3 regions of the Pedobacter sp. CAN_A7 genome follow, and region 1 is predicted to be linked to each of the others. Evidence: riboswitches for the same ligand, from Rfam matches in the RefSeq annotation. Region 1 holds a riboswitch; each other region holds the start of a gene.
The links. A riboswitch is a leader RNA that binds a small molecule or an ion and turns the genes downstream of it on or off. The one in region 1 is predicted to bind S-adenosylmethionine.
Positions count from the first base shown of each region.

Region 2: linked by a shared signal. The riboswitch ahead of metH (methionine synthase) and the one ahead of IWX76_RS10860 (SusC/RagA family TonB-linked outer membrane protein) in region 1 are both predicted to bind S-adenosylmethionine.
Region 3: linked by a shared signal. The riboswitch ahead of IWX76_RS03825 (O-acetylhomoserine aminocarboxypropyltransferase/cysteine synthase family protein) and the one ahead of IWX76_RS10860 (SusC/RagA family TonB-linked outer membrane protein) in region 1 are both predicted to bind S-adenosylmethionine.

Region 1 is NZ_JADOUW010000002.1:1,105,006-1,108,287, forward strand. It holds gene IWX76_RS10860 (SusC/RagA family TonB-linked outer membrane protein) at 1-1,193, opposite strand, end outside; SAM riboswitch class I at 1,256-1,360, opposite strand; gene IWX76_RS10865 (amidase) at 1,567-3,189, opposite strand; gene IWX76_RS10870 (SulP family inorganic anion transporter) at 3,265-3,282, opposite strand, start outside.
Region 2 is NZ_JADOUW010000004.1:111,592-114,873, forward strand. It holds gene IWX76_RS15270 (hypothetical protein) at 1-302, shown strand, start outside; gene IWX76_RS15275 (Bax inhibitor-1/YccA family protein) at 351-1,115, shown strand; SAM riboswitch class I at 1,229-1,336, shown strand; gene metH (methionine synthase) at 1,444-3,282, shown strand, end outside.
Region 3 is NZ_JADOUW010000001.1:849,045-852,326, reverse strand. It holds gene IWX76_RS03830 (homoserine O-acetyltransferase family protein) at 1-650, opposite strand, end outside; gene IWX76_RS03825 (O-acetylhomoserine aminocarboxypropyltransferase/cysteine synthase family protein) at 672-2,006, opposite strand; SAM riboswitch class I at 2,235-2,347, opposite strand; gene IWX76_RS03820 (trans-sulfuration enzyme family protein) at 2,471-3,282, opposite strand, start outside.

The DNA of each region.
Region 1 (3,282 bases):
TAGTTTGCCATAGCACCCAGGGTTAACTTAGGTGTAATTTTATAAGTTGTATTAAGGTTAAAGGAGTTTCTGGATTGCGATGAATTTGGTATTACACCCGTTTGATCCATGTTATTATAAGAGAAACGCATATCGTACTTTTCACCAGCACCTGCAATGGCGATACCGTTATTTAAAGTGCGGCCATTGTTAAAAAAGTCTTTTACATTATCAGGATGTGCAATAAATGGCACCGCTGCTCCATTAGAGTTAAACTGCGGTATTAACCGGCCATCTAATCGTGGACCCCAGCTTTCGTCAACTCCATCATTTAAACCACCCCCACGGCCATCTACATAGCTAAATTCACCATTGGCACCTTGTCCGAAACTGTTTTGATAATCAGGAAGAGTTAATAGGTTAGAAAATGTGGCGTTGGAGTTTACACTAATGCCCAGACCTTGAGCACCGCTTCCTTTTTTAGTGGTAATTAACACCACACCCGCCGCTGCTCTCGAGCCATAAAGGGCAGCCGCATTTGGTCCTTTTAACACACTCATCGACTCAATGTCTTCCGGGTTGATATCAGATATGGTATTGGCAAAATCTCTGGAACCAGCCACACCTAAATTCTGCGTGTTGTCTACGGGTACCCCATCAACAACAAATAAAGGCTGATTATTTCCGGAAATAGAGGTTTCGCCGCGAATGATGATACGGGAAGAACCCATATCGCCCTGGCTGTTGGTGATGTTTACACCTGCTATTTTTCCGGCTAAAGAATTGACCAGGTTGGCTTCTTTGGCTTCAGAAAAGTCTTTTGATTTCAGCTCCTGTACCGCATAACCCAAAGATTTTTTCTCTTTGCTGATGTTTAAGGCGGTGACCACCACTTCATTTAGTGAGTTTGATGCTTCGGCTAACTGAATGGTTAGGTTGCTGGTGCTGGCCGTAACCGGGATTTCCTTGTTGTCGAAACCCAGGTACGCTACTGTTAACACGTCACCAGAATTAGCACTGATCGTAAATTTTCCGTTGGGGTCGGTTTGTGTGCCGCTTGTTGTGCCCTTAACATAAATACTCACCCCAGGTAATGGACCGCCACCGGCTTGTTCTGTGACCACCCCTGTTATACGAACCGATTGCGCTGTAGCGGTCTGTACAACCAGTAAGGATAGAATGATCCCCACTGCATATTTGTAAAGTTTTTGCATGATTGCTGTTTTAATAAAATGGTTATAATGATTAAATAACCAGATATCAATGAATGGCTTTTCAGTTATCTTTCCACAGGTAGTGGATGGAGTTAGCACCTTTTGCCGGAGGGGCAGAGGTTGCTAAGACTTCATAGGGCCATACCCTCCGTCTTTCTAGATAAATAAAAATCAATGAACATCTAATTGCCTGCAAAGCTAGAAATAATCTATTATTTCTATAGGATTTATTTCAAATAAACGTTTTCTGAGATTAAACAGACAAAACAGGGAAAAGGAGATTGTAATTTATACTTTATTACGCTTAGCATACCAATAATAAGTTAGTGCAATTCAGAACAGTTGTAATAGGAGGGAAAGTACTGAACCCTCATTATACAACCACGGGTTTAAACTGCGGTGATGTTCTTTTGTTACTGGCTTGTTCATAGGCAAAAGCAACCAGGAGTAGGGCAGGTTCGGCATAGGCGGTGCCAATAAATGACAAACCCATTGGCAAGTCATGCCAGCTGCCCATAGGAACGGTGATGTGTGAATAACCGGCCATGGCTGCAGCGGAAGAAAAATAAAAGCCATTATCGTAATCGCCGTTAACCAAGTCTATACATACGGGAAAGCCATTACTAGGCGCAATGATGGCGTCCAGGTTATGGTCAGTTAATATCCGGTCGATTGCTTTTTTACTGTGTACATGTGATTTTTCCAAAGCCTCCAGGTATTCTTTTTCTGTTAAGTCCCCTTTTATTTGTGCTTTTTCCAATGTTTCCTGTTTAAAAAAGGGCATCATAGTGGCTTCATTTACTTTGTTATAGGCAATGACATCGGCAAGGCTTTTAATTTTAGAATTACAGCCACTCAGGTAGGCATTTAAACCAGCTTTAAATTCATAAAGCAATACGGTAAATTCAGCGTCTCCTGCATTTTTAAGGGTATCATTTAAGGATATTTCCGTGACTATAGCTCCCTGACTGCGTAAAACCCTGATGGCCTCATTCAATAATTCGTCTGTTGCTGCATGGCGTTTAAATGCTGATTTCTCTACACCAAGTCTTTTACCTTTCAATCCATCGGGCCTTAAAAAGGTGGTGTAATCTTTTTTAAACCTGCCTTCACTGTATTTGGTTACCGGATCCTGATCGTCAACGCCAGTCAGGGCCCCCAATAAAATGGCGGCATCGGTCACGCTGCGGGTCATAGGGCCTGCGGTGTCCTGGGTTTTAGAGATGGGGATGATGCCGGTTCTACTCCATAAACCTACTGTAGGTTTAATGCCTACCAGGTTGTTCACCGAGCTGGGCGATATGATAGAACCATCTGTTTCTGTACCGATGGCCAATGCACAAAGGTTGGCTGCAACGGCAGAGCCTGAACCAGAACTAGAGCCGCTAGGGTTTCTATCTAAAACATAAGGGTTTTTTGTTTGTCCGCCGCGACTACTCCAGGCACTGGTGGAGCGCGAGGAGCGGAAGTTTGCCCATTCACTTAAATTGGTTTTTCCGATGATGACTGCACCGGCCTCTCGTAATCTTTTGATAATAAAGGCGTCTTCGGTTTGGTAATTATCGCTCAAGGCAAGTGAGCCTGCTGAAGTTAACAGGCCATCGCCCGTATCAATATTGTCTTTAATCAACACTGGGATACCGTGCAGGGGTCCTCGCACTTTTCCTGCGGCACGTTCCTTGTCCATTTCTTCTGCCGTTTGTAAGGCGCTTGGGTGTAGCTCAATCACGGCATGTAATTGCGGACCGGCTTGATCGATTTTGGCTATGCGCTGAAGGTAAAGCGCTGTGATGGACTTGGAAGTGTAGGTCTTGTTTTCCATCTTTTTCTGCAATTCGAACACGCTGAGCTCGTTTAACTCAAAATTATCGGTTGTAGGTTGGTCATTGGCACCCCGGGTGCTGGAAGGTGCCAATACATGACATGAAGATACCGACAACGCACTTAAAGCTAATGCCGTTAAACCACCTGTTTTGATAAAGTTTCTTCTTTGCATAACCCTCTTAATTTTTTTACAAATAACAAAATATTATGCAATAAATTAACTAAATATTACGCACTCATAAAAGGGCTAGTTATACCGGTCTGT
Region 2 (3,282 bases), on a different contig from region 1:
GAGAGATTTTAGAGTTGATGATTGATGAAGGAATTAATAAATTCATCCTTATCGGTGAAAATGTATTGAACTTTCATTCCTCCGAGGATAGTTATTACGAGGAATGGTTCCAGGATGTAGAAGATGGATGGATTACCGGCTTAAATTTCAATCCGCATGTGATCGAAGAATTCAGGGAATCTAATATCGACTACTACATTAATTTCGGCGGATTGCTTGACGAAATGGCATGGAGGACGTTAAAACCTTTACAGATTTTCAAGAAAGTTGAAGAAATTCTGACAAAAAGGCTCGGGGCATAGCTTTTGTAAAGAACAAAGTATACGTATCTTTAAATAAAATTAAAACACATGGATAACAATAATAATTACAACTGGGCACATAAGCCAGAGTATGTTCAACAACAAACAGGAGTTGTTGCGAAACGTTTCTTTGCTAATGTCTTCTTATGGATGTTCGTTGCTTTGGGTGTATCGACATTGGCAGCTGTATTTATGGCAAATACCCCTGCCGCAATGGATTATTTAATAAAATATGATGCCGCTGGGAACCGTGCTGGCATGAGTATATTAGGTTATGTAGCCATGTTCTCTCCATTAGCCTTGGTGTTATTGATGAGCGCAGGTTTAAGTCGCCTTTCTTACCCTGCTTTGCTGGGTATATTCGTAGCCTATTCAGTATTAACGGGCATTAGTTTAAGTTTTATCTTGCTTACCTATACCGCTGGTTCAGTAGTGGCTTGTTTTGCTTCTGCTGCCGGTATCTTCGGAATCATGGCCGTGCTGGGTTATACCACCGAAACTGATTTGAGTAAATTCGGCCCCATCCTTATGGTTGGTGTAATTGGTTTGGTGATTGCCAGTGTGATCAACATGTTCCTGGGAAGCTCTACTTTTGATTATATCATGAGTTTCTTTGGTGTAGCCATCTTTACTGCCCTTACTGCATACGACGTTCAAAAACTGAAACGTATTGGCGAAGGCATTGAAGAAAACGGCGATCAGGTAGCAGTTGCGGATACTAAGAAATTAGCCATCATGGGTGCCTTATCTTTATACCTTGATTTTATCAATATCTTCCTTTTCTTATTAAGAATTTTTGGAAGCAGAAAATAATCTCAATCAGAATATTATTTGGAAGGCCGTGCATATTTGCATGGCCTTCCTTATTTTATAAGCTTTACAAGCCATTTTCTTGGAAATGATTTTTCTTTGTTGCACCTTTGTAACGCTTATAGAGAAAGACGGAGGGATTAGACCCTGCGAAGTCTTAGCAACCTGTGCTTACAAGGTGCTACATTCTACTAAAACGTATAAACGTTTTGGAAAGATAAGTTGAATCGACTCCTATCCGGAATCCCGAATAAGCTTTTAGTATGGCATACCCAACCGCAGGTGATTCATCATCCTGGGAGGCTCCCCTACGCTTTAACAAAGATGACAAATGAGTATCAGAGAAGAACTTGAAAAACGAATATTAATTATTGATGGCGCCATGGGCACCATGATACAACGCCATATATTAACAGAAGAAGACTTCAGGGGAACGCGTTTTAAAGATCATCCATGTGATGTGAAAGGCAATAATGATCTCCTGAACCTGACTAGACCGGACATTATTAAATCCATCCACCTGGAATATTTAGCCGCCGGGGCTGATATTATCGAAACCAATACCTTTAGCACCCAACGAATTTCACTGGCCGATTACCAGATGGAAGACCTCGACTATGAAATGAGTTTTGAAGGTGCCCGTATTGCTAAAGAAGCCGTTACCGAGTTTATGGCCAACCATCCGGAACGTCAATGTTTCGTTGCTGGTGCCGTAGGCCCAACCAACAGAACTTTATCCATCTCGCCCGATGTAAACGACCCGGGATACCGTGCCCTTACTTTCGATGAGCTCGTGGATGCTTATGACCAGCAGATTAAGGGGCTGGTTGACGGCGGTGCCGATGTATTACTTATTGAAACCATTTTCGACACCCTGAATGCCAAGGCCGCCATATTTGCCATCAAAAACTATGAAGCGGTCATCGGCAGGAAAATAGAAATCATGATCTCCGGCACCATTACCGATGCCTCCGGCAGAACTTTATCTGGCCAGACCGTAGAAGCTTTTCTAAATTCTGTAGTTCACGCAAACCCTTTAAGTATTGGTTTTAACTGTGCCTTAGGTGCTAAAGAAATGCGGCCCCATATTGAAGAACTGTCCGCAAAAGCTCCTTGTTTCATTTCTGCTTACCCCAATGCGGGACTGCCGAATGAATTTGGTGCTTATGATGAGCAGCCGCATGAGACTGCCCATTTAGTGGAAGATTTTATGGCACATGGCTTTGTAAATATCGCTGGTGGTTGTTGTGGCACTACACCAGAACACATCGCCTGTATTGCAAAAAAGGCAAAAAATATTAAACCCCGCAAAATCCCAACGCAGGAACGTTATTTGCGCCTCAGTGGCTTAGAAGCCGTTACTGTAACCCCAGAAAGTATTTTCGTCAACATTGGCGAGCGTACCAATATCACCGGATCACCAAAATTCTCTAAGTTGATTTTAAGTGGCGATTATGAAGCGGCCTTAACTGTTGCCCGCCAGCAGGTTGCCGGTGGTGCACAAATTATTGACGTGAACATGGACGAGGGCATGATTGACTCGGAAGCCGCCATGACCAAGTTTCTAAACCTGATTGCATCAGAACCCGATATTTCAAAGTTGCCCATCATGGTCGATTCCTCTAAATGGACGGTCATTGAAGCGGGCTTGAAATGTTTACAGGGTAAGGGCATTGTAAACTCCATTTCCCTTAAAGAAGGCGAAGAAAAGTTTGTAGAGAGTGCGCGCAAAATCATGTCATATGGTGCTGCCGTTGTGGTCATGGCCTTTGATGAGCAAGGTCAGGCCGATAACTTTGAACGTAGAAAAGAAATTTGTAAGCGCTCATACGACCTGCTGGTTGACCAGGTAGGCTTCCCTGCGGAAGACATTATTTTCGATCCTAATATCCTGACGGTAGGTACCGGACTGGAAGAACATAATAATTACGCGGTCGACTTTATCAATGCGACACGCTGGATTAAAGAAAACCTGCCTTACGCCAAAGTAAGCGGCGGAGTATCCAACATCTCTTTCTCTTTCCGTGGCAATAATCCTGTACGGGAAGCCATGCACTCTGCCTTTCTTTACCATGCCATCCAGGCAGGTTTAGACATGGGTATTGTAAACGCCGGTATGCTGGAAGTTTATGAAGCCATCCCTAAAGAGCTACTGGAATATGTGGAGGAT
Region 3 (3,282 bases), on a different contig from region 1:
GCGCCATAGGCATCGTAAGTACGGTACGACAGCAATGCAATGCTGCGTGCTACTTTAAGTCCTTTTAAGCCACCTTCGGGATGTTGCGCATAGAAAGTGCGGTCGGCACTAATGGCCATGCGCTGGCTCTCGTTAAAGGCAATGCCCCATGGCGAATGCTGTGCATTGGTGGCCACCAATACCAGGTTTTCAATTTTAGAAGGTTCGGTAACTGCCCATTCTACGGCTTGCTGCCCCCCTAAAGAGCCCCCAATTAATACCTTAATCTCTTTAATGCCCAGGTGTGCAGCCAGCAACTGGTGCGCTTTAACCATGTCGCGTACGGTAACTTCTGGGAAAGCGAGGTAATAGGGCAGTCCGGTAACCGGGTTTATGCTTAATGGATTGCTGCTGCCGTAAGCAGAACCAATCACATTGGCACAAACAATATAATGTTCGTCGGGATTAAACAGGTTGTTGTTTCCAAAAAGCCCTTTCCACCAGTCCAACACATCAGCGTTTGCCGTCAACGCATGACAGGCCCAAATGACATTGTCTTTTTTTGCATTGAGTTTTCCATAGGTCTGGTAGGCTTGCTGAAGTCCCCTTAATTTTTTGCCACTTTCCAGCTGAAAAATCTTCGGGTAATTATAGGTGTTCATCGTACTCATTTTTTGTTGTTCGTTCTTAGGTTAGGCAGGTTCCTGTTGCTGGTGTTGTTGTTGTTGTTTTATTTTTTCAAAAGCCTGTTCAAAATCGGCTTTGATATCATCAATATGTTCAATACCTACAGAAACACGCAATTGGTTAGGGGTAACGCCGGCAGCCTTTTGCTCACTGTCGCTTAGTTGCTGGTGGGTAGTAGCCGATGGTTGAATAATCAGTGTTTTGGCATCGCCCATATTGGCCAGGTGACTCACCAGTTTAAGGTTATCGACTACGCCGGTTACATCCGTTTTACTGCCTTCCAATTCAAAGGAAAGCACCGCGCCGAAACCATTTTTTAAATACTTTTTAGCCAGGTGGTGATAAGGACTGCTTTCCAAACCTGGGTAACTTACCGAGCGTACCAAAGGGTGGTTTTCTAGCCAGGTAGCCAGTTCAAGCGCATTGTCTACATGACGCTGAACGCGTAGCGACAAGGTTTCTAAGCCTTGGATCAGTAGGAAAGAGTTGAATGGCGACAAGGCAGGGCCGAAATCGCGTAAGCCTTCTACGCGGGCACGGATAGCGAATTGTATATTTCCAAAGGGGCCATCAGCACCGAAGACATCAGAAAATATGAGGCCATGGTAACCTTCGGCAGGACTGGAGAATTGTGGATACTTGCCATTGCCCCAGTTATAATTGCCTCCATCTACAATCACGCCACCAATGCTGGTACCATGGCCACCAATCCATTTAGTGGCTGATTCTACGACTACATGGGCGCCATGTTCTAAAGGGCGGAATAGGTAACCGGCAGCGCCAAAGGTATTATCGACCACCAGAGGCAGGTCGTGTTTATTAGCAATAGCGGCTATTTTTTCAAAATCAGGGATGCTGAAGGAAGGGTTGCCGACTGTTTCCAGGTATATGGCTTTTGTTTTTTCGTCAATCAGGGCATTAAAATCTTCGGGTTGGTCAACATCGGCAAAGCGTACTTCTATGCCTAACCTTTTAAAGCTTACTTTAAACTGGTTATAGCTACCACCATATAAATGCGACGAGGAGACAAAATTATCACCGGCTTCGAGGATATTATTAAGGGCAATAAATTGTGCCGCTTGTCCTGATGCTACCGCTACTGCAGCTACGCCACCTTCGAGGGCCGCGATTCGCTTTTCAAACACATCCGTAGTGGGGTTCATGATCCGGGTATAGATATTGCCGAATTCTTTCAGTGCAAATAAATTAGCGCCGTGTTCAGAGTTTTTAAAAACATAGGAAGTGGTTTGGTAAATAGGCACCGCACGTGAACCTGTTGTTGGATCTATTTCCTGACCTGCGTGTAATTGTAGGGTCTCAAATTTTAAGTTTGCTGACATGATATTAAATGTTAAGTGATACTGTTGTTGGACTGATGCTTATAGAAGCATATAGACTAAAGCGTACCTTCATGAGGAAGGCCTTCCGGATGTGAGGTAACAGCAGGAAGATTTTTAAAATTAGTATATGCAGCAGCACATACAACAGTGAGTTGCAAGGATAAAGCTTGGGGACTTAACGATTTCGCGAACGCGATTTTGATGATGATTTGTTTTCATAATGTTTCAATTTTATCTTTCCATTTAACATCTGTTATCTGGTCAGGAATTGGCACCTTCTTCCTTTAGGTAGGGTTGCCAGTGGGTCTTTGAGCCTGTCTCTCGCCACTTCTTTATAAATCAAAACCGAAAAGGTATTGACTTTAATCAGCTTTTGCTGATGATGAACAAATGTAGCGAATAAAAATTAAACGCAAAATTAAATTCTGAAATATTTAACTTTTATGCGCTACAAAGCAATATAATTAGGCTAGTGCCTGGTTGATGTCGGCAATAAGGTCGTCGATATGTTCCAGGCCTACGGATATGCGTATTAAATTTTGAGGAGTTTTAGTATCAGGACCCTCTACAGAGAACCGGTGCTCAATTAAACTTTCCACACCACCTAAACTGGTGGCCTGCGAGAAAATTTTTACGCTGTTCACCACTTTACGTGCGGTTAGGGCATCACCCTTTACCAAAATAGACAGCATGCCTCCAAAAGCGCTCATTTGCTTTTTAGCAACCTCATGTTGAGGATGTGAAGGCAAACCAGGGTAATATACCGCTTCTACCTGGGGATGTTGTTCCAGGTGTAATGCCAGGGCCATGCCATTTTCACTATGACCACGCATGCGGTAGGGCAGTGTTTTGATGCTGCGTAAAAGCAGGTAACAGTCGAAAGGTGCAGAAACAGCCCCCCCGATTTGCTGAATGTTTTTGATTTTTTCCCAGAATTCGTTTTTTGCGGCGGTAATTAAGGCGCCGCCCAAAACGTCGCTATGGCCACCAATGTATTTAGTGGTGGAGTGCATCACGATGTCGGCACCTAAATCTATGGGGTTTTGTAAACATGGAGAAGCAAAAGTACTGTCACAAGCCAGGATTAAGCCGTGTTTTTTAGTGATGCTGGCGATGGCTTCAATGTCGGTGATTTTTAATAAAGGGTTAGAAGGGGTTTCGATCCAGATCATCGCTGTATTGCTTTTGATAAAGGATGAGATGTTAGATGGATCAGTTAAGTCGACAAAGTCAAATTGCAGGGTGTCTGCAAAAATAGACTGTAATTGTTTCTTGA